4 regions of the Arthrobacter sp. Soil_N43 genome follow, and region 2 is predicted to be linked to each of the others. Evidence: riboswitches for the same ligand, from Rfam matches in the RefSeq annotation. Region 2 holds a riboswitch; each other region holds the start of a gene.
What was found. Region 2 has a riboswitch for cyclic di-AMP ahead of AC3A3W_RS11165 (M23 family metallopeptidase). Riboswitches for the same ligand answer to the same signal wherever they lie in the genome.

Region 1 (5,333 bases), on a different contig from region 2:
CTCACGGCCACGCAGTTCGAGCTGCTGCGCTACCTCATGGAAAACCCCAAGCGGGTGGTGAGCAAAGCGCAGATCCTGGACCGTGTGTGGAATTACGACTTCGGCGGCCAGGCCAACATCGTGGAGCTCTATATTTCGTACCTGCGCAAAAAGGTGGACGCCGTGCACCCGCCCATGATCCACACGGTCCGCGGCGCGGGCTACGTCATCAAACCGGCGGACTAGCCGTGATGAAGCTGACCGGCGCCTCCCGGAGCCAAAGGCGCCGCTGGCTGAATCCAGGGACCTGGCACCTCCGCACCCGCCTGGTCCTCGTGGCCATGGCCCTGCTGGTGGCCATCTGCGCCGTGGTCGGACTGTTCAGCTATGCCTCCATGAACTCCTTCCTCACCCGCCAGCTGGATGAACGGCTCACGGGCGCATCAGACCGTGCCCGCGTCTTCGGCCGGCCGCCCCTCGGGCAACAGGGGAACAGGCCCGATCCTTTGGACGCCAAGGGCCAGGGACCCGGAACGCTCGTGGGCCGGATAGAAAACGGACAGGTGTGGAGCGCGGGCGTCCTCACCAAGGAGGGCACCCGTGCCGCGGTTTCTGCAGCCGACAACCAGGTTCTCCTGAGCCTGACCCCCAACGGGGCCCCGGCCGACCGGACGCTGTCCACCGGCGACTACCGCCTGGTCGCCGACCAGGCGCCCTACGGGGATGTCATCGTCACGGGCCTCCCCCTGGCCGACAAGCAGAACACCCTGACGTCCCTCATCTGGACCATCAGCATTGTGTCGCTGGGGGGCCTTGTGCTGATCGGCCTGGCCGGAACGGTGATCATCCGCCGCACCATGAAGCCGCTAGAACAGCTTTCCGAGGTTGCCACGCAGGTTTCACGCCTGCCCCTCGACGCCGGCGAAGTGGCACTGGCAGTCCGCGTCCCGCCGTCGAACTCCCATCCCGGAACCGAAGTGGGCAGCGTGGGGTACGCCCTCAACCTCATGCTGGACAACGTGTCCAACGCGCTGGAGGCCCGGCAGGAGAACGAAATGAAGGTCCGCCAGTTCGTGGCGGACGCTTCCCACGAACTCCGCACGCCGCTCACCGCCATCCGCGGGTACACCGAGCTGATGCGCATGACCGAGACCCTCACCCCGGACGGCCAGCGGTCCCTCGCCCGGGTGCAGAGCCAGTCCGAGCGGATGACCACGCTGGTGGAGGATCTGCTGCTGCTCGCCCGGCTCGACGAGGGCCAACCGCTCAAACTCGGTGACGTGGACCTGACCCAGCTGGTGATCGAGACCCTGAGTGATGAAAAAGTCATGGCTCCGGACCGCACCTGGCACCTGGAACTCCCGGACGAGCCGGTGGTGGTGCGCGGCGACGCCGCCCAGCTGCACCAGGTGCTGGTCAACCTGCTGTCGAATGCGCGCAAGCATACTGGTCCGGGCACCACGGTGGCCACCGGAGTCGCGAGGGCAGCGGACGGCACTGCGGCAATCACCGTGACTGACGACGGCGCGGGCATCCCGCCGGAGTTCGTGGACCGGGTTTTCGCGCGCTTCGCCCGCGCAGACGCGTCCCGCACGGTCCGGGTGCCGGCCGGAGCCGTCCCGGCCGGAGGAAGTCCAGTGGACCAGGCATCGGCCGAGGGAACCAGCGGGCTGGGCCTTTCGATCGTCCAGTCCATCATCGAAGCCCACGGGGGCACAGTGGCCGTGGCGTCGCGGCCCGGGCGGACCGAATTCACCGTACGCCTGCCCGTGCGGCCTGCCGCACAAGGCGACGCGCCGTCGTCGTGATGTCCGTTACCTAAATGTGACTTAAGCGTTGGCCTCCTGTACGGTCGATAGCGTGCGGCCATCATCTGGGCCGCATATCCGGATGGACGCCCAGCTCTGCCGCTTCCCGGATTCCGCTTGACCAGGCAGAGGCGGGGGAACCAGAGTCCCGGGCAATCCGCATCAGCCCTTGGGGTGAAGCCGACACGTGAATTTCCGTGCGGCCGGATGACCTCATCCGAACCCGACAGCTAACTCCGCAGGTGTTGAGAGGCAATCCACCATGTCTGATTTCAAGGTACAACCACGCCCTGATCGCGATCCCAAGTCCCGGCAGAAGATTTCACGCCACCGCGCCGAACCCGCACAGCCCGCATCAGCCTGGGCCCGTCTCACTGCAGACATCCCGTCGTTCGGCCGCCGCGCAGCCGTTGTCGCCACCGCCTGCGCCGTCCTTATCGGCGTCGGCGCGGCCGGCCAGGCTGCCGAGCAGGCCACTCCCCAGGCAACGTCCGAAGCGGCCCCTGCCGCCGCCGACGCTGGGCAGAAGCTCAACTTCGACAAGACGCTGATCTCCGCTTTGCCTGCCCCGACGGCTGCCCCGGTGGCACCCCAGTCGGTGGCCAAGCCGACGCCCAAGGCTGCTCCGAAGGCCGCCCCAAAGCCCGCGGCTGCCAAGCCCGCTGCCGCGCAGCCCAAGGCTGCGGCCGCCGCAAAGGCTGTTGCCCCGGCCAAGGTTGCCCCGGCCAAAGCCGCGGCCCCCAAGCCTGCAGCGCCTGTAGCAGTGGACGACCCGGCCGGCGCGCAGGCCTACGCCGCCAGCAAGCTGTCCTCGCACGGCTGGGCGGCAGACCAGATGCAATGCCTGAAGAAACTCTGGACCAAGGAGTCCGAGTGGCGCACCACCGCGACGAACCCCAGCAGCGGAGCCTATGGCGTGGTGCAGTCCCTGCCTGCCGAGAAAATGGCGAGTGCCGGAGCTGACTACCGCACCAACTACCGCACGCAGATCAACTGGGGCCTTGACTACATCGAGGAGCGCTACGGCTCCCCCTGCGCTGCACTGAACTTCCACTACGCCAACAACTGGTACTAAGCCGCCAGCCAGCTCTCCATGGCGGTGGCGGAGGCGGTTCGCCGCGCATATCTGCACCGCTTTGAATTTCCGAAGGGCCCTGGATCCCCGTGATCCCGGGCCCTTCGGCATCGGTGCGCCCTGCTGCAGGCGGGAAAGTGGTGCAGAAACGCGCCAGAGCGAAATGCGTCAGAGCAAGAAAGAAATGACGGGTCGGCCGTCCGGGCCGGCTTCCACCGAGGCTGACACCGCGGAGTAGTCCGGGATGTGCAGCACGCCGTCGGGCACCACCCCGGTATTCGGGCCCACCGCCACGGTCCGGATTCCGGCAGCCAGGCCGGCCGCGATCCCGGCTGGCGCGTCCTCGAAGACCACGGCATCCGCAGGTTCCACGCCCAGCAGCTCGGCGGCGCGCAGGTATCCCTCGGGATGCGGTTTGCCGCGGGTGACAAGGTCCGCCGTGACGGCAGTGGCCGGCATGGGCAGGCCCGCCGCACCCATGCGGACATCTGCCAGTATTCGGTCCGCTGAGGTCACCAGTGCCACCGCATCGCCGGGCAGGGCCCGCAGGAGTTCGGCAGCCCCCGGCAACGCGACGATGCCTTCGGTCCGGACCCGCTCCATTGCGCCGAGTTCGGCGGTGAGTGCCACAACATCCGCACCGGCGGGGGCAAACCGCCGCACGGTGTCCCCTGCCTGAACGCCGTGCGAAGTCCGCAGGATCTCTGCGATGTCGAGACCGTACCGCTCGGCAAACTCACCCCACACCTGCTCCACCACCGCCGTGGAATCAACCAGTGTGCCGTCCATGTCAAAGAGGGCGGCACGGGCGACCAGGGCAGTGGAGACGGATTCGGCAGGAAAGTTCATGCATCCATCCTGCCTCACGGCGGGGCAGCGGGACGTCTGCCGCTCAGCCGTTGGGCCTGCTGGCCATGTATTGCACGGCCCACTTGTTGCCGTCGGGATCGGCGAAGTAGACGAAGTGGCCCCAGTCCTGCACGTCCACGTCGCTGACGTCCACGCCGTTGGCCTTCAGCTGGTCGTGGGCTGCGTGGATGTCGCTGACCACGAGCTGGAGGCTGGGTGCGGTGCCCGGCGGGGCGTCGTTGAGGCCTTCGCCGATGGCAATCGAGCAGCCGGAGCCCGGAGGGGTCAGCTGGACGAAACGGATGCCGTCCATGGGCCTCTCGTCGTAATCGGCATTGAAGCCGACCTTGTTGACGTAGAAGTCCTTGGCGCGGTCCACGTCGGACACCGGGACGAAGACGAGTTCAAGTTTCCAGTCCATGGTGCACAGGCTAACCCGCGGGCGGAATGATAAGGAAGGGTCCGGGGCAGGTGGCCTGAGTCAGTGGGCGATGCCGTACAGCCGGTCGCCCGCGTCGCCCAGCCCGGGAACGATGTAGGACTTCTCGTTCAGTTTCTCGTCAATCGAGGCCAGCACGATGGTGACGTTGGCGTCGGACAGCTCTTCCTCAAGTTTGGCCAGGCCCTCCGGGGCGGCCAGCAGGCAGATGCACGTGACATCGGAAGCCCCGCGCCTGAAGAGGAACTTGATGGCCTCCCGCAGCGTGCCGCCGGTGGCGAGCATCGGGTCCAGAACGAAGATCTGCCGGTCCGTGAGGTTTTCCGGGAGCCGCTCGGCGTAGGTGATGATGTCCAGGGTTTCCTCGTCGCGGGCCATGCCAAGGAATCCGACCTCGGCCGTGGGGACCAGCTTGGTCATCCCTTCGAGCATGCCCAGGCCGGCCCGCAGGATCGGGACAACGAGGGGTGTGGGCTTGGTGAATGCTGTGCCCACCGTGGAGGAAACGGGGGTCTCAATGGTGACAGGCTCGGTGCGGACGTCGCGGGTTGCCTCATAGGCGAGGAGGGTGACGAGCTCCTCGGTCAGTTGACGGAAGACCGGTGACGGTGTGTTCTTATCCCGCAGGACGGTGAGCTTGTGGGCGACCAGCGGGTGGTCCACGACGAGAGTTCGCATGGGTCAAAACTATCACCCGGAGGAGGGCTCCCCGCCGCGGCTTCCGCCACCTGCGGCAGCACCGCCGCGGCCGTTCTCCGGGTCGCCTGTACCTACGTCGGAAGACGCTTTGTCCGACAGATGGGCCGGGTGCTCGAAGGTCGGCGCCGGACCTGCATGCTCACGGCGCCGGATGACGTGGAACAGCCTGTGGGCCATGATCACAATGCCCACCCACGCGAACCCCAGCAGCCACGCCGCCATCACATCCGTCATCCAGTGGTGCCCCAGGAACACCCGGCTCAGGCCCATCGCGATGATGAACAACACACCCACCGTGATGACGGACGCACGGATCAGGTTTTTCTGCGTTTGCAGGCACATCAGGTACACCACGACGCCGATCACCACCGTCGTGTTGAGGGTGTGTCCGCTCGGAAAAGACGGCGAAAACTCGAAGGGCGGAACGGCGTCAATGTGGTCCGGACGGACCCGCCCCATGAGCGTCTTGCTCACAGTCGTGGCG
Region 2 (5,333 bases):
GGCGCCGAAGCGAGGGACTGGACTTCCAGGGTGGACGTGGAAGCCGAATCGCGCTGAACGTTGGTCTCGGCGGCGTTAGCGGCAATGCCGCTGGTCAGAACGAGTCCGGAGGCAGCAGCGATAACAGCAGCCTGACGGCCCACGCCGCCGGCGTTGTCGCCGACAGCCTTGGCAATGACGGACAGCGAGTTGGTCTTGGTGACCTCGGCGCGGTGGCGTGCAATGGTCGCACGTGTAGTCATGGTTTCTCTCTTTCGTGTTCCGCAGCCCGCTGTAGCAGGCCGCGGTTTAGCGACGCGCCGGCGTCTTGGGGGTACGCCGAATCGTCTCGAATGGTGTTCTTAGCGAAGGGTGTAGAACGAAGACGTGCCCGTGGCGGACACTGCGTGCAGGATGGTGCCCTGCGAGGGATTCAGCGCGCTGATCATCATGCCGTTGCCAACGTAGATGCCGACGTGCGCACCGCCGTTCTGCATGACCAGGTCACCGGGAGCGGGAGTCGCGGTGGGCTTCATGGCCGTCCACGCGTTGACGCGCGGAATGCTGATGCCCGCCTGTGCGTAGACCCACTGGGTGAAGCCGGAGCAGTCCCAGCCGCCGGGAGTGGTGCCACCCCAGACGTACGGGCTGCCGATGCCGGTGTAGGCGATGCCCGCGAGGCCTGACGTTGCACCCGAGCCTGCAGCATCAACCAGCTTCCCGGCCTTGGTCGCGATGGTTTCAACAGCGGCTTCGGGGCTGGCACTGTCATCGCTCGACTGCGGAGCGACGGTCTCGATTACGGGGGCTGCCTCGGTGGTGACGGCAGGACGCTCGAACGAGACGGTTGCGGTGGGCGCGGCGGTCACAGCAAGCTGTGTCGCCTGGGATCCGGACTCAGCGGAGGCGGAAACGCCGATGTTGGCATCGGATGCGTTGGCCGGCATGCCGACGCTCAGGACGAGACCTGAAGCGGCCGCAATGACTGCTGCCTGACGACCTACTGTGCCTGCATTGGCGCTTACTGCCTTGGACACGGAGTCCAGCGGGTTCTTACGAACCGTTTGCGCACGGTGGCGCGCAAGATTGTGGCGTGAAGACACGAAGGTAGCCTCTCCCAATGCCTACGAGGTGAGCTGTCGGATTCGGATGGGAGTCACCCGGCCACGCCGCTTCCTGGGAAGCTTTGCGACTTAACCCCAAGGTCTTCTTGCGAAGACCAAAATTGGTTCCCCCGCCCCTGCCAGACGATGTAATGCGAACGGACCTTGAGCGGTGGCAGAGTTAGGCAATCCACTCGAGGGCGTCAACTTCGGAAAAGTTGACGCGGTTTAGACGGTACAGCAGTTGGAAGCGAATGTCACATTCAGGTCACGGCATGTCACAGGAATGTGGGAGCTCACCATCGGCTTTGTTTAGAGCCAGCCTTCGGGATCAACGACTTCTCCGTTGACCATCACCTCAAAGTGGAGGTGGCAGCCGGTGGATGCGCCGGTAGTCCCGCTAAGTGCCACCGCATCGCCCCGGGTGACCTTCTGGCCAACCTGGACGCTTGATGACGACAAATGGTTGTACGTGGTTTCGAGGCCGTTACCGTGATCGATGACCACTCTGTTGCCACCGCCGTACTCGTGCCAGCCTGCAAATGTGACCGTGCCGCTGGCCGCTGCGAACACCTCTGTTCCGCACTGGGCCGCAAAGTCCTGGCCGCGGTGGAATTCTCCCGCGCCACCAGTGATCGGGCTCACGCGGTATCCGAAGGGCGAGGACTTGACCATGGTGGTCAACGGCATGCCAAGGCTGCCGATTGAAGCTGCGCGGCTGATGCTCCCGGCGGACTGGGCGCTCAGGAGCTGCTTGAGCTTGCCGTCCGGATCGCCGGCCGTCGACACGGAGGTGCGGCTGAAGTCAATCTTGGCTGCCGCTTCTGCGGAAACCTGAGGCTGGGGGGCTGCGGCACCGGCTGTGGCGCTCTGGTCCGCCGTGGCCATGACGGGGCTGGTGGCGGGGACCGTGACGGTCAGCAGGAGGCCCGAGGCGGCCAGGGCCACGCCGACCTTCTGGCCAACTCCGCTGGCAGCGGCGAAGTCCGCGACTTGGCGGAAGGGACTGCGGTGATTCCGCGCTTGACGCTGCGCATCGCGGGGTCGCTCGGCGGCGACCGCTACGGTCGTGCGGGGCTCCGCAGCGGGACCGGTAGCGCGGCGGCGGCCCCGGGCATTCTGCATGGTCAAGAACGGTTCCTCTCTGGATAGCCTGCGAAGTTAGCTGTCGGATTCGGGTCAGAGAGTTCATCGACCCGGTCCGCAAGGCAAGCTTTTTCGGCACAGGGGTATCCAAGGAGATTCCGACTGTGGAAGGAGGCTTGCTGCTGCGGACTTCACCCCAAGGCCGTCTTTCGACGGCCAGTTGTGGTTCCTCCGCCTCTGCCAGAAGGTGATTCGAGCGACTGATCCGCTGGCAGAGTTCGGCTCCGGATCAGGTAACGCTTTAGTATCGGCGCTGCGACTTAACTATAGGTGATTAAAGGTCGCAGTAATAATTCCGTTATCTTGGCTGTGCACAAGTTGTGGGGCATCCTGCCAGCTGATGTCGGACAACTCACATGCGGATGTGGCTCAGGCCACCCGCACAAACACGTGGGCGGCGACCTCGGGCGGCAACTCAAGGGCGCCTTCGATGCCCGGGACGCGGACGGAAATGTACTCCCCCACGCGCTCCAGGGAAACCGTCGCACCCGGGCGGATTCCACCCTCGTCCAGCTGCAACAGGAGTTCGGGCTCGACCTGGATCGGCTCTGCGAGCCTGCTGACGGTGACCCGGGAATCCGGGCCGTATCCGGCCATGGCATCCAGCAGGTTCATGACGCCGTCGGTGAACGCCCGTGACGGCTCGCCACCCAACGCAGCCAGCCCTGGAATCGGGTTGCCATAGGGCGATTCGGTGGGGTGGTCCAGCAGTTCGTAAATCCTGCGCTCCACGCGTTCGCTCATCACGTGTTCCCACCGGCACGCCTCGTCGTGAACGTAGGCCCAATCCAGGCCAATGACATCTGCGAGCAGCCGCTCGGCCAACCGGTGCTTGCGCATGACTTCGGTGGCGCGCTTGCGCCCTGTCTCCGTCAGCTCCAGGTGCCGGTCGCCGGAAACCACCACCAGCCCGTCCCGCTCCATCCGGCCGACGGTCTGGGAGACAGTGGGGCCGGAATGGCGGAGGCGTTCGGCGATGCGGGCACGCAGCGCCACGATGTTCTCTTCTTCAAGCTCCAAAATGGTCCGAAGATACATCTCCGTGGTATCGATCAGATCCGTCATTCAGCTCAGCTCCTCGAGCACAGTACTTGCGTCCGTCCCACCGTACCGCGGGCCACCCGCCTGGCGCGGCCCGGCTTCCAGCTGCCGCGGCCGCAATCCGACGGCGGAGCAACACCGGCGTTCCGCCCGTACGTCCACCAAAAGCTTAGCCTATTTTGAATTACTCCAGATAATTCGGGTGACGGTGCCCTGTCGTCTCAATGACTGGACTGTGACGGCCGCGGTTCCCGGGATTTCCGCGTCTCAGGCAGAATAAAAGGGGCCTTCGCGGGCGGCCACACCTGACCGCCGGTCACCCCTGTCCCCGCCGATCCGCATGTCCATGCCGAGAATTGGAGCCCCTGTGAGCGAGTCCAGCATCACTATCCCAGCAAACCTCCTGCCCAAGGACGGACGGTTCGGCGCCGGACCGTCCAAGGTCAGGCCCGAGCAGGTCGAGGCGCTGTCCGCGGCCGCCACGACGCTCCTGGGCACGTCCCACCGCCAAGCGCCGGTGAAGAACCTTGTCGGCTCGGTCCGTGAGGGCCTCAGCACGTTCTTCCGCGTTCCCGAGGGCTACGAAGTGGTCCTCGGCGTGGGCGGCTCTACAGCTTTCTGGGACGTGGCGAGTTTCGGCCTGGTGGAGCAAAAGGCGCAGCACCTCTCCTTCGGCGAGTTCGGATCGAAGTTTGCCGCGGCCACCAACAAGGCACCGTTCCTTTCCGACTCCAGCATCATCAAGTCCGAGCCGGGAACGTGCCCCGAACCGCAGGCCGAGGCAGGAGTCGACACCTACGCCTGGCCGCAGAACGAGACGAGCACCGGTGTTGCGGCCCCGGTCAAGCGCGTGAACGGCGCCGACGCCGGTTCCCTCGTCCTCGTGGACGCCACGTCCGCCGCCGGCGGGCTGGACGTCGACGTCGCCGAGACCGACGTCTACTACTTCGCGCCGCAGAAGAACTTCGCTTCCGACGGCGGCCTGTGGCTTGGTCTCTTCTCCCCCGCCGCGCTGGAGCGCGCCGCCCGGATCAAGGCCAGCGGCCGGTGGATCCCGGACTTCCTGGACCTGCAGACGGCGATCGACAACTCCAGGCTGAACCAGACCTACAACACCCCGGCGCTGGCCACCCTGGTGACCCTCGACGCCCAGGTGCAATGGCTCAACGCCAATGGCGGCCTCGACTTCGCCGCCGGCCGCACCGCTGACTCCGCGGGCCGCATTTACAAGTGGGCCGAGGCCTCCGAGTTCGCCACGCCGTTCGTCGCCAACGCCGCGGAACGCTCCAACGTCATCGCCACGATCGACTTTGACGACTCCATCGATGCCGCCGCCATCGCCAAGGTACTGCGCGCCAACGGCATCGTGGACACGGAGCCGTACCGCAAACTGGGACGCAACCAGCTCCGCATCGCAACCTTCGTGGCGATCGAGCCGGCGGACGTCTCGGCCCTCCTGGAGTGCATCGACTACGTGGTGGGCGAGCTGAAGAAATAGTCTCCCCGCGCACCGCTGCCGCAGGCAGCGTCAGCTTTCGACGGCGTCGTCCGGACTCGTGTCCCGGACGGCGCCGTTCGACGTTCTGAAGGTGGACATTAGCGTCCGCCCAGAGGCGCCCGGTCCCGGACGGCCGAAACGCGTACTTAGCCCCGTCCGGGGGTCTCCGCGTCGGCGTCTGTTGGGGCATCATCCGGGCCGCCGTCGGAATCCTCTGTGGACCCCTCCGGGGAAGCCTCCGGCTCGTCCTTCTCCTCCGTGGTGCCAGCGGTTGGTTCGGACGCGCCGTCCAGGGGTGCACCGGTTTGGGGTGCACCCTCGTCAGCCGCGTCATCGTCCTGGGCATCCTCCGGCCGGACACGCTCCGCCCACGGAACCCATTCCGGCGCCAGGATCGAGTCGTCGGACGGCAGCAGGCCCAGTTCGTTTACCGTGACCACCTTGGACCGCGAATTGCGTGTGAGCACGGCGTACCACTGCCACCCGACGTAACCGGGCAGCCTGGATTCGAAGAGGTGGGTCACCAGGCGGTCACCCTCCGTGCGCGCTGCCAGGTGTTCGCCGAT
Region 3 (5,333 bases), on a different contig from region 2:
TCGACATCACGGGCGTGATGCCGCTTCCCGCGGTGAGCATCAGCAGCGGCCGCGGATGCTCCGGCAAGACGAAGTCGCCCTGGGGCGGGGCCAGGAACAGCACGTCGCCGGGCTTGGTGTCCCGGACGAGGACGCCCGAGACAGCACCGACGTCGCTGACCGTGATAGCAGGGTCCTGTCCGGCGGGAGCGCTGAGCGAATACGAGCGCCAGTGGCGCACGCCGTCGAGCTCCACGCCGATCCGTGCCCACTGGCCGGCCTTGTGGGCCTTCCAGCCGCGGCCCGGGCGGAAGTGGATGGTGGCGGAGTCTGCCGTTTCAGGGACCACCTTGGTGACCACGCCGCGAAGCTGACGGGCCGAAAAGACGGGATTAAAAAGCGCGAGAATGTCCTCCGGCGCCAACGGGGTGGTCAGGACTGTCGTGGCACGCGCCAATTTACGGAGCCAAATCATGTTGTCCACCACCTGTTGGATTCACCCATATATTTCTCCTAGTGAAACCGGTGATCGTAATATACAAAACTACCCCAACCCCCAGCTACTAGAGTCCCGCATGCCGGAGGCCGTAGCAACCGGAGACCGGAACGGGCCGTAAAACGACCCACTGGCCGGCCAATCAGCCGGACCTGCACTGATAGTAAGTGTACTTACCTCCGGAGGTCCGCGGGACCCACGGCAGCACATTGGGCAGGATCGTGTGCCGCTGCCCGGCGGCTCCCCGCAGCGGATTTACCATCGACCCCATGACATTGCAACGAACGGACGTCGATGGAGTTCCCGTGTTCTGGGTGGAGGCGCAGCCGCTCACGCCGGCGGCCCCCTAGGTCGCCAGCAGCTCCTGCACGAGCTCGCGGCACTTCCGGTAGGACGAGGCCTTCGGGTCGATGAGCGCGAAGTGGTCGCCCGGAACCTTGACCATCTGGACCGGCGCCCCGGCAGCCCGCGCCGCTGCGGCATACGCCTCGGACTGGCTCATCGGAACGGTGCTGTCCTCGAGTCCGTGCACGGCGTAGACCGGCACATCCAGCGGAACCGCGCTCATGGGGTCCGCATACTTGTGGCGCTTGGGGTACTTCCCGGACGAGCCGCCCATGAGGTTGCTGACGGCCCCGTTGCTGAGGTCCAGCCAGTCTGCCTGGGCGAGGTTGAGCAGTCCGGACTGGCTCACTACTCCCGTCAGGTGCACGGCCTCGCCGTTGAGGTTCCGTTCCACCTGCCGGTCAGCGTCCGGGGTTCCCAGCCCGGCCAGCCGGTCCCGTCCTGCTGCCCAGACGGCGAGGTGGCCGCCCGCGGAGTGTCCCAGCGCCACCACCCGGGCCAGGTCCAGACCGTGCTCTTCAGCGACTCCGCGGAGCCTGTCGATCCCGGCCAACACGTCCTCAAAGGTGTGCGGCCAACCGCCGCCGTTGCCTGCCCGGCGATATTCCAGGTTCCAGGCCGCCATTCCGTGGGCCGCGAGGTCTTTCGCCAGCGGCTCGCCCAGCTCCGCTCCGTACTGCGAGCGCCAGTAGCCGCCGTGGATGACCACCACCACGCCCCGGGTTGCCGGGCGCCTGCCGTTCCGGGATGAGGATGCTGGCGGCGTTTCCGGCAGGAAGAGCTCGCCCCACTGGCTGGGGTGGTCACCGTACTGGTACTTCTGCCGCTTCACTGCATCCTCCTAAGGTCCCGGGTGGGCAGGAGGCAGCGAGCGCCTCCGGCATCACCACTGCCGTGGTGCCCAGCGGTCCAGAGGACAGCAGGGTCCGACGGCGCACATCAGCCATATGCCGAGCCTACAGGGACGCTGCTCCCGCCGGGCGGAAGGGAGGAGACGAGGTGGCACCGGGCGGTGTCGCACCGGCGGCTGTCACACGCCCTTGATAGTTTGGAACCATGGCAAGCAACTGGGATCGCCTGGACGTCGGTCAGCGCGACTCCGTGCAGGAAAACGTGGAACTCTATGAGCGCGTCCGGCCTGCCCTGAAGCTTGTCACCCGGGAAGTCCTGCAGATCCTCCGGACCATGCTCAAGGACACGGAGGTCACGCCGCTGTTCGTGACCGGCCGCACCAAGACCGTGGACTCCTTCCGGGAGAAAATCTCCCGGACCGAGGAACCCCTGGAACCGGGTGGCCCCCGGGTCCTGAAGTTCCCCGACCCGTTCCGCACGCTCAATGACATGGTGGGCGTCCGCGTCATCACCAAGCTTCCCGCGGAAAATGCGGTGGTGGCCAACCTCATCAAGCGGCAGCGCCAGTTGTTCGACTGCCGCGGAGACCGTGAGAAGGACATCGGCTCCATCGAGTCCGGGACGTACGGCTACTCCAGCCGCCACCTGATCCTGCGGACCATCCAGAACGAGGCGGTCAAGGAGTACCAGCAGGTCTTCAACCCCGAGGCGCAGCCGAACGGCAGCTACTTTTTCGAATGCCAGATCCGCACGGTGTTCGCGCACGCATGGAGCGAGATCGAGCACGACATCCGCTTCAAGGCGGAGGATCCGCGGGCCTGGACTCCGCATTTCGACCGCCAGTTCACAGCCACGGCCGCCATGCTGGAAACCGTGGAGAGCGCCTTCGCTGACCTGCACGAGCGTTATGAGGAGGTCCGCGGCTATTGGGATATGGACGGTGAAGGGGCTGCGCCGCTCACCCCCAACCGCATCCGCGACGTCTGGCGGACGCTGCTTCCGCACGTGGACCGCAAGGTGGATGACGACTGGGGATGGGCAGCCGAACTCATGGCGGCCCACGGCCTGAACCAGACAGTCCAGCTCGCCGGGCTGCTCAGCGCCAACAGGATCACCGAGGTCCGCAAGGCCCTGGACCACCGCTACTCCCCCGGCCCGGACCGGCTGCTCGATGACCTCCTCCTCTGGCAGTACGGGACGAAGCACATCGACCTCACCGCCGAGGAGCCCGACGCCGTTCCGCACCCGCGGCGGGACAGCCTCCTGCGGCGGCTAAAGCAAATCGAGCGGTACCGCCAGACGAAGAAGTAGAAGGCGGACAGGGGCATGCAGAAACATCCCGTCCCGTGCGCCGCGACACGCCTCCGTTACCTTAATGTGACTTTTGAGGCGGGCTCCCGTACCGTGGAAAGCGTGCCTTCCTCACCGAGGAGGGCATTCCCGCGCTGATTGCCTAACTCTGCCGTGGCCCGGGATCCGATAACAGACCATGCACGGCAGAGACGGGGAAACCAATTTTTGGCCCACACAAATGGGCCTTGGGGTGAAGCCGCGAAGTTCCTGACTCCGGTCAGGGCACGCGGCCGGGTGTCTCCCATCCGAATCCGACAGCTCACCTCGCAGGCATGGGAGAGGCTCCTTCATGTCGTCACGCTTTACCCGTGCCCGCCGCGCAGCGGCTGGCCGTTCGAATCCGTTCGTTTCCGCGTCGCGTGCCGCCACGGCCAACGCCGGAGGACTGGGACGCCAGGCCGCCGTGATCCTCGCGGCATCCGGACTCGCCTTCACCGGCAGCATGGCAGCGAACGCCGCCAACGCGCCGGCCCAGAAGGCCGCCGCCCCGGCATCAGCACCCCAGGCCGCCAGCCAGGTACAGGCTCCCCTGAGCGCCAGCTCCAGCGTCAAGATCGCCTTCGAGCGTCCCGCTATGAAGTCCACCCCGGCCCCCGTGGTGGAGGCGCCCGTCGTCGAAAAGCCGGCTGTACCGGCGGCCCCGCGGGCCGCTGCCGCGCCTGTGGCTGCCAAGGCTCCCGTTGCGGCCCCGGCGCCCGTGGCCGCGCCTGCCCCAAAGATCACAGTGCAGTCCGCACCGGCACCCGCGAAGGCTCCCGCGGCGGCCGCCGGCGGCGTCAACGCCTCGATGGTTTCGGCCGCCTACGCCCAGGTGGGCATCACCCAGGACTGCACCGCGATGGTGGAAAAGGCGCTCGGCGCCTCCGGCATCCGTGTGGGCGACCTTGCCCCGATGCAGTTCATGAACTACGGCAAAGTCGTGTCCACCCCCCAACCCGGTGACATGGTGGTCCAGTCCGGCCACGTTGGAATCTTCGTGGGCAACGGCAAGGTACTCAGCGGCGGCATGAACGGCGTCAACGAGACCGTGGTTCACCCGCTGTCTTGGCTGACCGCCACGGGCCCCGTCACGTTCGTGCGTGCCGGCGCCTAATAGCGCAGAAGCCTGATAACGCCGAAGCCGGTGTTCCGCTGCCTTGGGGGCAGCGGGGCACCGGCTTCTTGCTGGCTAGCCCAAAACCGCCCGGTTCCGCCCGAGGGATTTGGCCTCGTAGAGCGCGGCGTCAGCGGCGGCAATCGGCTCGTCCAGGCTGAGCACCCCGGCGTCCACGACAGATATGCCGTAGCTGACGGTGGGCATTTTCGGCACACCGGGAATCGATCGCTCGGCGAGCCGTCGGCTGATTTCTTTGACGATGATTTCAGCGGAGTAGGGGCTCGCGCCGGGAGCAAACACGATGAACTCCTCGCCGCCGTACCTCCCTACGAGGTCCGTGGAGCGCACCGTTGCGCGGCAGGCGTCGGCGAAGGCCTGGAGCGCCAGGTCGCCCGCGGCGTGCCCGTGGGTGTCATTGATGGCCTTGAAGTGATCCAGGTCCGCGAGGATCAGCGCTCCGCCACTCTTGTTGCCCCTGCCGCGGCGGAGCTGCTGGGACGCCATTTCCATAAATGCGGACCTGTTGAGCAGGCCGGTGAGCCCGTCCTGGCTGGCGACGGTTGTCAGCGCCCGGGTGTGCTGCTCCGTGCTGAGCCCGGCCATGCTGAAGGAGACGACCGCCAGGAGCACCATGGTAACCAGGGTGGTCACGGCGGAACCGAAGTAGGTCACGAACGTTGGGCTGTCCGGGCCTGCAGCGATAAAGACGATCAACCGGAGCAGGTAAAACAGTGAAACGCCGGCTGCCGCGGTGGCCATCGGAATGCGGACCCGCGTGTACCCGGGCTCCAGCCGCCACAGTTCGCGTGACGTGAGGCCAATCATCAGTGACATCGATGCCAGGAAAACGGCGCCCCCGGCCCACACGTTGGAGCCGGGATCGTCGAGTGCTGCAGCTACGCCTGCCACGGCAGGAATGGTGCCGAGAGGCCAGAAGTTATACCGCGGCGTCCGCAGCGAACGGGCACCGGCCCAGGCGCTCCCGGCCCCGGCAACCAGCAGAATATTTCCCAGCGTGTTGGCCCACCACTGGTGCGGCGTGCCGTTGAGGAGAAAACAGGCGGAACCGGAAAGAAACAGGAGCAGGGCAACGCACCACCACGCGCTGTACGGGGAGCGGGTGCTGCGGAAGGCGGAGAAGTAGAAAAGGAGACCCAACGCGAACGCCAGCACCGCGAAGGCAACCCGCAGTGTTGCCGTGTCCAGGACCAT
Region 4 (5,333 bases), on a different contig from region 2:
GAACCGCCACGAGAGGCCGTCTGCAGAAGCATCCCAGCGGGTCGCCAGCCCCGGCTGGAGGTTGCCGCGTGTATCAGCATCAACCAGGGTCTCGGCGACCTGCAGGCGAGTGAAGAAGCCACCGGCCGTTGACGGGTCCAGGCTGTGAAGCTCAAATGGCCCTACCACTTTCACTGGCCGCTCCGGCGCCTGGCTGCTTGGTGCACCCTGCCCGGCGCAACCCGCCATCATCAAAACAGTGGCGAGCGATGCGCCCGCCACCTTCATTCGTCGCCAGAACATGTTGGGTTCCTTCTCCGTCGTCAATGTGCGTGTCTCGCTCGTCAGCATAAATGCAAATGATTCTCACTAGCAATTATGAAGGAGGACTGAGCCGCAAGCGGGAAAGGCAGGGAGGAGAGTGGGACGAAAAATGCGTCAACTGATGTTGACGCATGGAGTGGTGCGGATGAAGACGGTCATCGCATCAATGGGCGGACGGGCCCCGCTGTGGGCCAGTGTGCAGCCATAGACATACGACAGTGGCAGGTGCCGCTGCACCTGCCACTGTCGTATGCGTACTCGGACCTCGGTTAGGCGTTGACCCGCACGAACGTGGAGCCGCCGAGCCAGGAGGCCGGGTGGACGATGGTTTCGTTGACGCCGTTCATGCCACTGCTGATGGCCTGGCCGCCGCCGATGTAGATCCCGACGTGTCCGGCGCGGATCATCAGGTCGCCGGGCTGCGGGGCGGACACCGGCGTGCCGTACTGGTGGAACTGCAGGGGAGCGAGGTCTCCCACCGACTTGCCGACGGAGCGCAGGGCCTGCTCCGCCAGGATGGTGCAGTCCTGCGTGGCACCCAGTTGCGCCCGGGCCGAAGCCACCAGGGCGGCGCCGACGCCGCTGGCGGGAGCTGCAGCCGGCGCGGGCGTGACCGACGAGGATGCGGTGTAGATTCCCATGCCGGACGGTGCTGCTGCCGGAGCGGCCGGAGGGGCTGCCTGTGGCGTTGCCGGGACGGCGGGTGCCTGCGGTACAGCTGCTGGCTGGCCTGGCCCTGGGATCAGGATCTGGTCGCCGGGGTAAATTACCGAGGCCAGCGAGAGGCCGTTCTCTGCGAGTACTGCATCAAGGGCAACGCCGTGGCGTGCCGCGATCGCTCCCAGTGTGTCGCCGGGTGCGACGGTGTGTGATGCTCCTGCCACGCCGGACCCTGCAGCGGGTGCCGGGCTGGGTACGGCCGGGGCCTGGGGTGCGGCCTGTACCTGGGCGCTGGTGGTGCCGGGTGTCTCCGGGGCGTAGGCACCGGCATGTGCGGGTGCCCCCACGCCGAAGAGCAGCCCGGATGCCGCGGCGGCTGCTGCTGCCGGCTTGGCTATGGACGCAGCGTTGGATTTGAGGGAATACGAAAGGCCCTGCAGGGCGATGGACGTCGTGGGGGTGGCGCGGTGGCGCGCTGACATGGACTTACGTGACATGGTGGATTGCCTCTCCCATGCCTGCGGGGTGAGCTGTCGGGTTCGGGTGGGAGGTCACCCGGTCCTGCCTCCGTAAAACGGAGCGCCTGGACTTAACCCCAAGGCCTTGGATGCCAAGGCCGGTAAAGAGGTGGTTCCCCCGTCCCTGCCAGATGTATTTGCGAACGGATCCCGGTCAGCGGCAGGGCTCGGCATTCTGCCCGGGAATGCCCCGCATGGAACCGGGGCACCGGTAAAGGCTAACCCACCCACGCATCAAAGTCACATTTTGGTAACGGCAGCTGTGGCATTGGGCTCTGCCGGCCTGCTCGCGGCAGTGGGACAGGTCGTTGACCAGGCGGCTACCCGACAAGCGTCGCTGCCACCAGCTGACGGTCGACGACGGCGTTATTCCTCCGCCCGCCTTTTAACCACACTGTAGAAAAAAACCCGCAATATTTTATCCATCGTTTTTATTCCCAAATCAATCGCCTCTTGCTATCTTCAGCATGTGTGTTAATCACACAGGACGCGGGGAAGGGGGGAAACCGTTGTGCTGACTACTATCGATCGGGTTGAAGAAAAACATTTTGCTGCTGAAGGGGTGGTAGCACCTGGCGGCTGGTGTTGTTCATGCTGCTGCTGGTGCTGGTTCAACATATTCAGCTGGAGCGTTTTCTAATCCTTTGTCGGCGGGAGTGCGCACACGCGGAATATCCGGGGTCTTGGTGCGCACTCCCGTCTAGTCCGAACCGCGCAGCATGGGGGAGCAATTGAAGGTCATAGGTGAATGCAGGAACCTGGCCAAGTCATATCGGGATCATAAAGCCGTTAGAGATGTTTCATTCCGGGTTCATGCCGGCGAAATTGTGGTCCTGGTAGGCCCGAATGGGTCCGGCAAAACGACGACAATGGAAATGCTGATCGGCCTACGGAAGCCCACGGCGGGCTCGGCCGTGATTGACGGCCTTCATGTCCGCCCGGGAGGCCCGCACCGTTTTGCCGTGGGGGTGCAGTTGCAGCAGTCCGGACTCCCCAACAGGCTCAAGGTCCATGAAGCCCTGCGCGCTGCCGGTTCGCTCTATTCCGCCCCCCGAGACCAATCTGAGCTCCTTGAAGCCGTAGGTCTCACGAACAAGAGATCCGCCTTCGTTGACAGACTTTCCGGAGGCCAGCAGAGACGGCTTGATGTCGCCCTTGCCTGCATCGGCCGGTCTCCGCTGCTGGTGTTGGATGAGCCCACCAGCGGACTCGACCCGGAAGGCAGATCCGAACTGTGGACTCTTCTGAAGTCCCTTGCCAGAGCAGGCCACGGGATCTTGGCCAGCACCCACGACTTAGCGGAGGCCGAGGCCTTTGCCGACCGCGTCATAGTTCTTCGTGAAGGCGAGGTAGTCCTTTCCGGGCGGGTCGCCGACATCCTTGAAGCTGCCGGCGGTGATTGGAGGCTGAGGATCACGGATCCTCCGCAGGGGGCACTGGCCCTGATCAGAGAAGCCCGGCTGCCTGCAGTGAACGCGGGTGCCCAAACGGTGGTCATCGGCGCCCGCGAGAGGATCGACTTGCTCCGGGAGAGTCTGGGGGCCGCATACGGCGCGATGGACATCCTGAGTGGACCCGTCCGGCTGGAGGACCTTTTCCTCTTTTCGAAGAAAGAAGCCGCGTAATGAGTCAGGCGAAAACCTCCGACGACGCGGGAGTAATTTCTCTACCAAAGCCAGGATCGGCATTCAGAATGGTGTTCGTATGGTTTCGGCAGGAGACATTGCTGCTTCTCCGGGAGCCGGTCGCGATTTTCTTCAGTTTGGCTTTCCCCATGGTGATTTACTTTTTCATCGGTGCGCCATATGCAAATGAGCACATTGAGCCTGGCGTCAAGTTTATTGATGTCATGTTTCCGACTCTCATCGGGACAGTTGGTGCGAATTTGCTTGTCATGGGAATGCCGGTCTACTTTGCCGAACTGAGGGCACGCGGCGTTGATCGAAGATACCGTGCGCTTCCCCTCCCCGGCGTCATTTTCGCCTTGGCAATTATTGGCGCAATGCTGCTCCTTGTTGCCTCGGCATCAGCTTTGATAATTGCTGTAGTCGGATTCGCTCACGGCCTTCGAATAGAGATAATTTCCCCGGAATTCATCGCTCTCAACCTTATGTTGCTGGCGTGGCTGTGCTCCGTGGGCTACTTTCTGGGGAGTCTCAACGTGGGATCCAGGACCACCCAGGCCATTAGCGCCGCACTCTTCTTCATCATGTTCTTCGGATCCGGAGCCGCAGCACCGCTGGAAGGACTGCCGGCGTGGCTGCAGACCATCACCGAATTCAATCCGCTGCGTCACTGGTTTGACTTGTTGACCGGTGTCTACACCTCCGCCGAGATACCCGAGGGGACCTTTGTGAAGGCGCTCCTCGTAATACCCGTGGCAGCAGCCATCGGGTTCCTCGGCCTCTATCTCACCAAACGCTCCAGCAACTGAACAATTCATCCAGGGGGACAAAATGCGCGTCGACGAATACAACTCTAAAGTTCCGTGGATACCGCCGCGGATGGCCGGCCACGACGCAGATGCGCTGCGCGATCTCACCGCCGTATATTCCCCCTTCGGACAAATCCGGAATCTGCTCATGGTTCTCAGGCCAGGGATCGGCATCGGCGGCTACCAAGGGTCAGCAACGCCCATGTCCCTGGACCACACGCTGTCGAGGATGCTGGGGCTGAGCGGGGCGTCCGCCGGTCTCGACAGGGAGATCTATGGAGGCGGTAAAGGGCTGACCCTCTTTGACACAGTTGCGTCGACCCTGGGAGAGGGCGTCGAACGCATGCTGGGGAGCCTGAGTTCTCTGCAGATTGCCCCGCCCGATCGGCAACGGCGGGCGTCATACCGGCAGCTGCAGGCGTTGGGTTTGCGCGCCATCGGCCCGGAAAGCCTGCGGCTTTGTGCTGACGAACAGCTTTCTGAACCGGGTTTCCTTTGCGACCCTTGGGAGCCTGACACAGAACTGGCGTGGGTGGCTGGTGAGGGACTGCACGACGGCGAGACGACCTGGGTTCCGGAACAGCTCGTGCATCTCTTCTACGTCATGCAGTTCGAGGAAACGAGAATCGGATTCTCCACGTCGGGAGGCCTGGCTACGCATGTCACGGACGCCCGGGCCCTCCACCACGGAATTCTCGAACTTATCGAGCGCGACGCCATCAACCTCAGCTGGTATGCCCGCATACCGCCGGCGCGAATTGAACTGGACCGCGAATTCCGCAACCCCAAACTGAAAGAATGGATTGATTCCGCATCCCGCTCTGGGGTCAAGCTGGTGTTTTTCAGCCACATCCTGGACATCTCCGACGTCGCTGTCGTCACCGTGATTGCCGTGGATGAAACCGTCCCCGAAAACGGCTATCTGGCTGGCGGCGGCGTGGGGATGGATATTGAAGAAGCCATGCGCAGCGCGGTGTCCGAACTTGTCCAGGCGGAGCGCATGGTGCGGATCCCGGCCTTGGCCCCGTCGTGGGAGCTGACAGGCGGGTACCAGAGGATGTTCGGCATCAGCGAAAATGCCGAGCCAAAAGACTTCGACAATTTCATCCAGGTCGTTCCGTACTATGGCTTCGCTGCCAATCAAGCGAAGCTGGATTGGTACTTCAGGCCCGCAGACCAGCGGGTCGTCAAGCTCTCTTCGCTTCCGGCCTGGGAGAGTGACGACGATGAGGCCTCCCTGCAACAGGCCTTGGCGCTCTGCCGGAAATACGGGCTCAACCCGGTGGCGTTCGATTTCACGCCCTCCACCTTCAGCAAAGTGCGGCTTCGGAAAGTGATCATTCCCGAACTGGTTCCCGCCTTCCCGCCCAACATGCCGATGCTCGGACATGATCGATACAGGGACATCCGCCGCATCC

Region 1: it holds a riboswitch for cyclic di-AMP, as region 2 does, so the genes downstream of both, AC3A3W_RS09915 (aggregation-promoting factor C-terminal-like domain-containing protein) here and AC3A3W_RS11165 (M23 family metallopeptidase) in region 2, are expected to answer to the same signal.
Region 3: it holds a riboswitch for cyclic di-AMP, as region 2 does, so the genes downstream of both, AC3A3W_RS07220 (NlpC/P60 family protein) here and AC3A3W_RS11165 (M23 family metallopeptidase) in region 2, are expected to answer to the same signal.
Region 4: it holds a riboswitch for cyclic di-AMP, as region 2 does, so the genes downstream of both, AC3A3W_RS04610 (C40 family peptidase) here and AC3A3W_RS11165 (M23 family metallopeptidase) in region 2, are expected to answer to the same signal.

What each region holds. Positions count from the first base shown of each region.
Region 1 covers NZ_JBDGML010000084.1:97,305-102,637, reverse strand. Annotated here, with positions in the region: gene AC3A3W_RS09925 (response regulator transcription factor) at 1-225, shown strand, start outside; gene AC3A3W_RS09920 (HAMP domain-containing sensor histidine kinase) at 231-1,787, shown strand; cyclic di-AMP (ydaO/yuaA leader) riboswitch at 1,882-2,044, shown strand; gene AC3A3W_RS09915 (aggregation-promoting factor C-terminal-like domain-containing protein) at 2,050-2,862, shown strand; gene AC3A3W_RS09910 (HAD-IA family hydrolase) at 3,031-3,711, opposite strand; gene AC3A3W_RS09905 (VOC family protein) at 3,755-4,132, opposite strand; gene upp (uracil phosphoribosyltransferase) at 4,193-4,828, opposite strand; gene AC3A3W_RS09895 (phosphatase PAP2 family protein) at 4,841-5,333, opposite strand, start outside.
Region 2 covers NZ_JBDGML010000092.1:44,704-50,036, reverse strand. Annotated here, with positions in the region: gene AC3A3W_RS11175 (NlpC/P60 family protein) at 1-242, opposite strand, end outside; gene AC3A3W_RS11170 (C40 family peptidase) at 342-1,016, opposite strand; cyclic di-AMP (ydaO/yuaA leader) riboswitch at 1,087-1,256, opposite strand; gene AC3A3W_RS11165 (M23 family metallopeptidase) at 1,395-2,213, opposite strand; cyclic di-AMP (ydaO/yuaA leader) riboswitch at 2,218-2,437, opposite strand; gene AC3A3W_RS11160 (iron-dependent transcriptional repressor DtxR) at 2,598-3,293, opposite strand; gene serC (phosphoserine transaminase) at 3,637-4,767, shown strand; gene AC3A3W_RS11150 (DUF3027 domain-containing protein) at 4,914-5,333, opposite strand, start outside.
Region 3 covers NZ_JBDGML010000071.1:28,845-34,177, forward strand. Annotated here, with positions in the region: gene AC3A3W_RS07205 (ferredoxin reductase) at 1-454, opposite strand, end outside; gene AC3A3W_RS07210 (alpha/beta hydrolase) at 822-1,652, opposite strand; gene AC3A3W_RS07215 (GTP pyrophosphokinase) at 1,877-2,983, shown strand; cyclic di-AMP (ydaO/yuaA leader) riboswitch at 3,123-3,306, shown strand; gene AC3A3W_RS07220 (NlpC/P60 family protein) at 3,315-4,118, shown strand; gene AC3A3W_RS07225 (GGDEF domain-containing protein) at 4,194-5,333, opposite strand.
Region 4 covers NZ_JBDGML010000056.1:958-6,290, forward strand. Annotated here, with positions in the region: gene AC3A3W_RS04605 (ABC transporter substrate-binding protein) at 1-282, opposite strand, end outside; gene AC3A3W_RS04610 (C40 family peptidase) at 573-1,460, opposite strand; cyclic di-AMP (ydaO/yuaA leader) riboswitch at 1,466-1,638, opposite strand; gene AC3A3W_RS04615 (ABC transporter ATP-binding protein) at 2,201-3,106, shown strand; gene AC3A3W_RS04620 (ABC transporter permease) at 3,106-3,915, shown strand; gene AC3A3W_RS04625 (YcaO-like family protein) at 3,938-5,333, shown strand, end outside.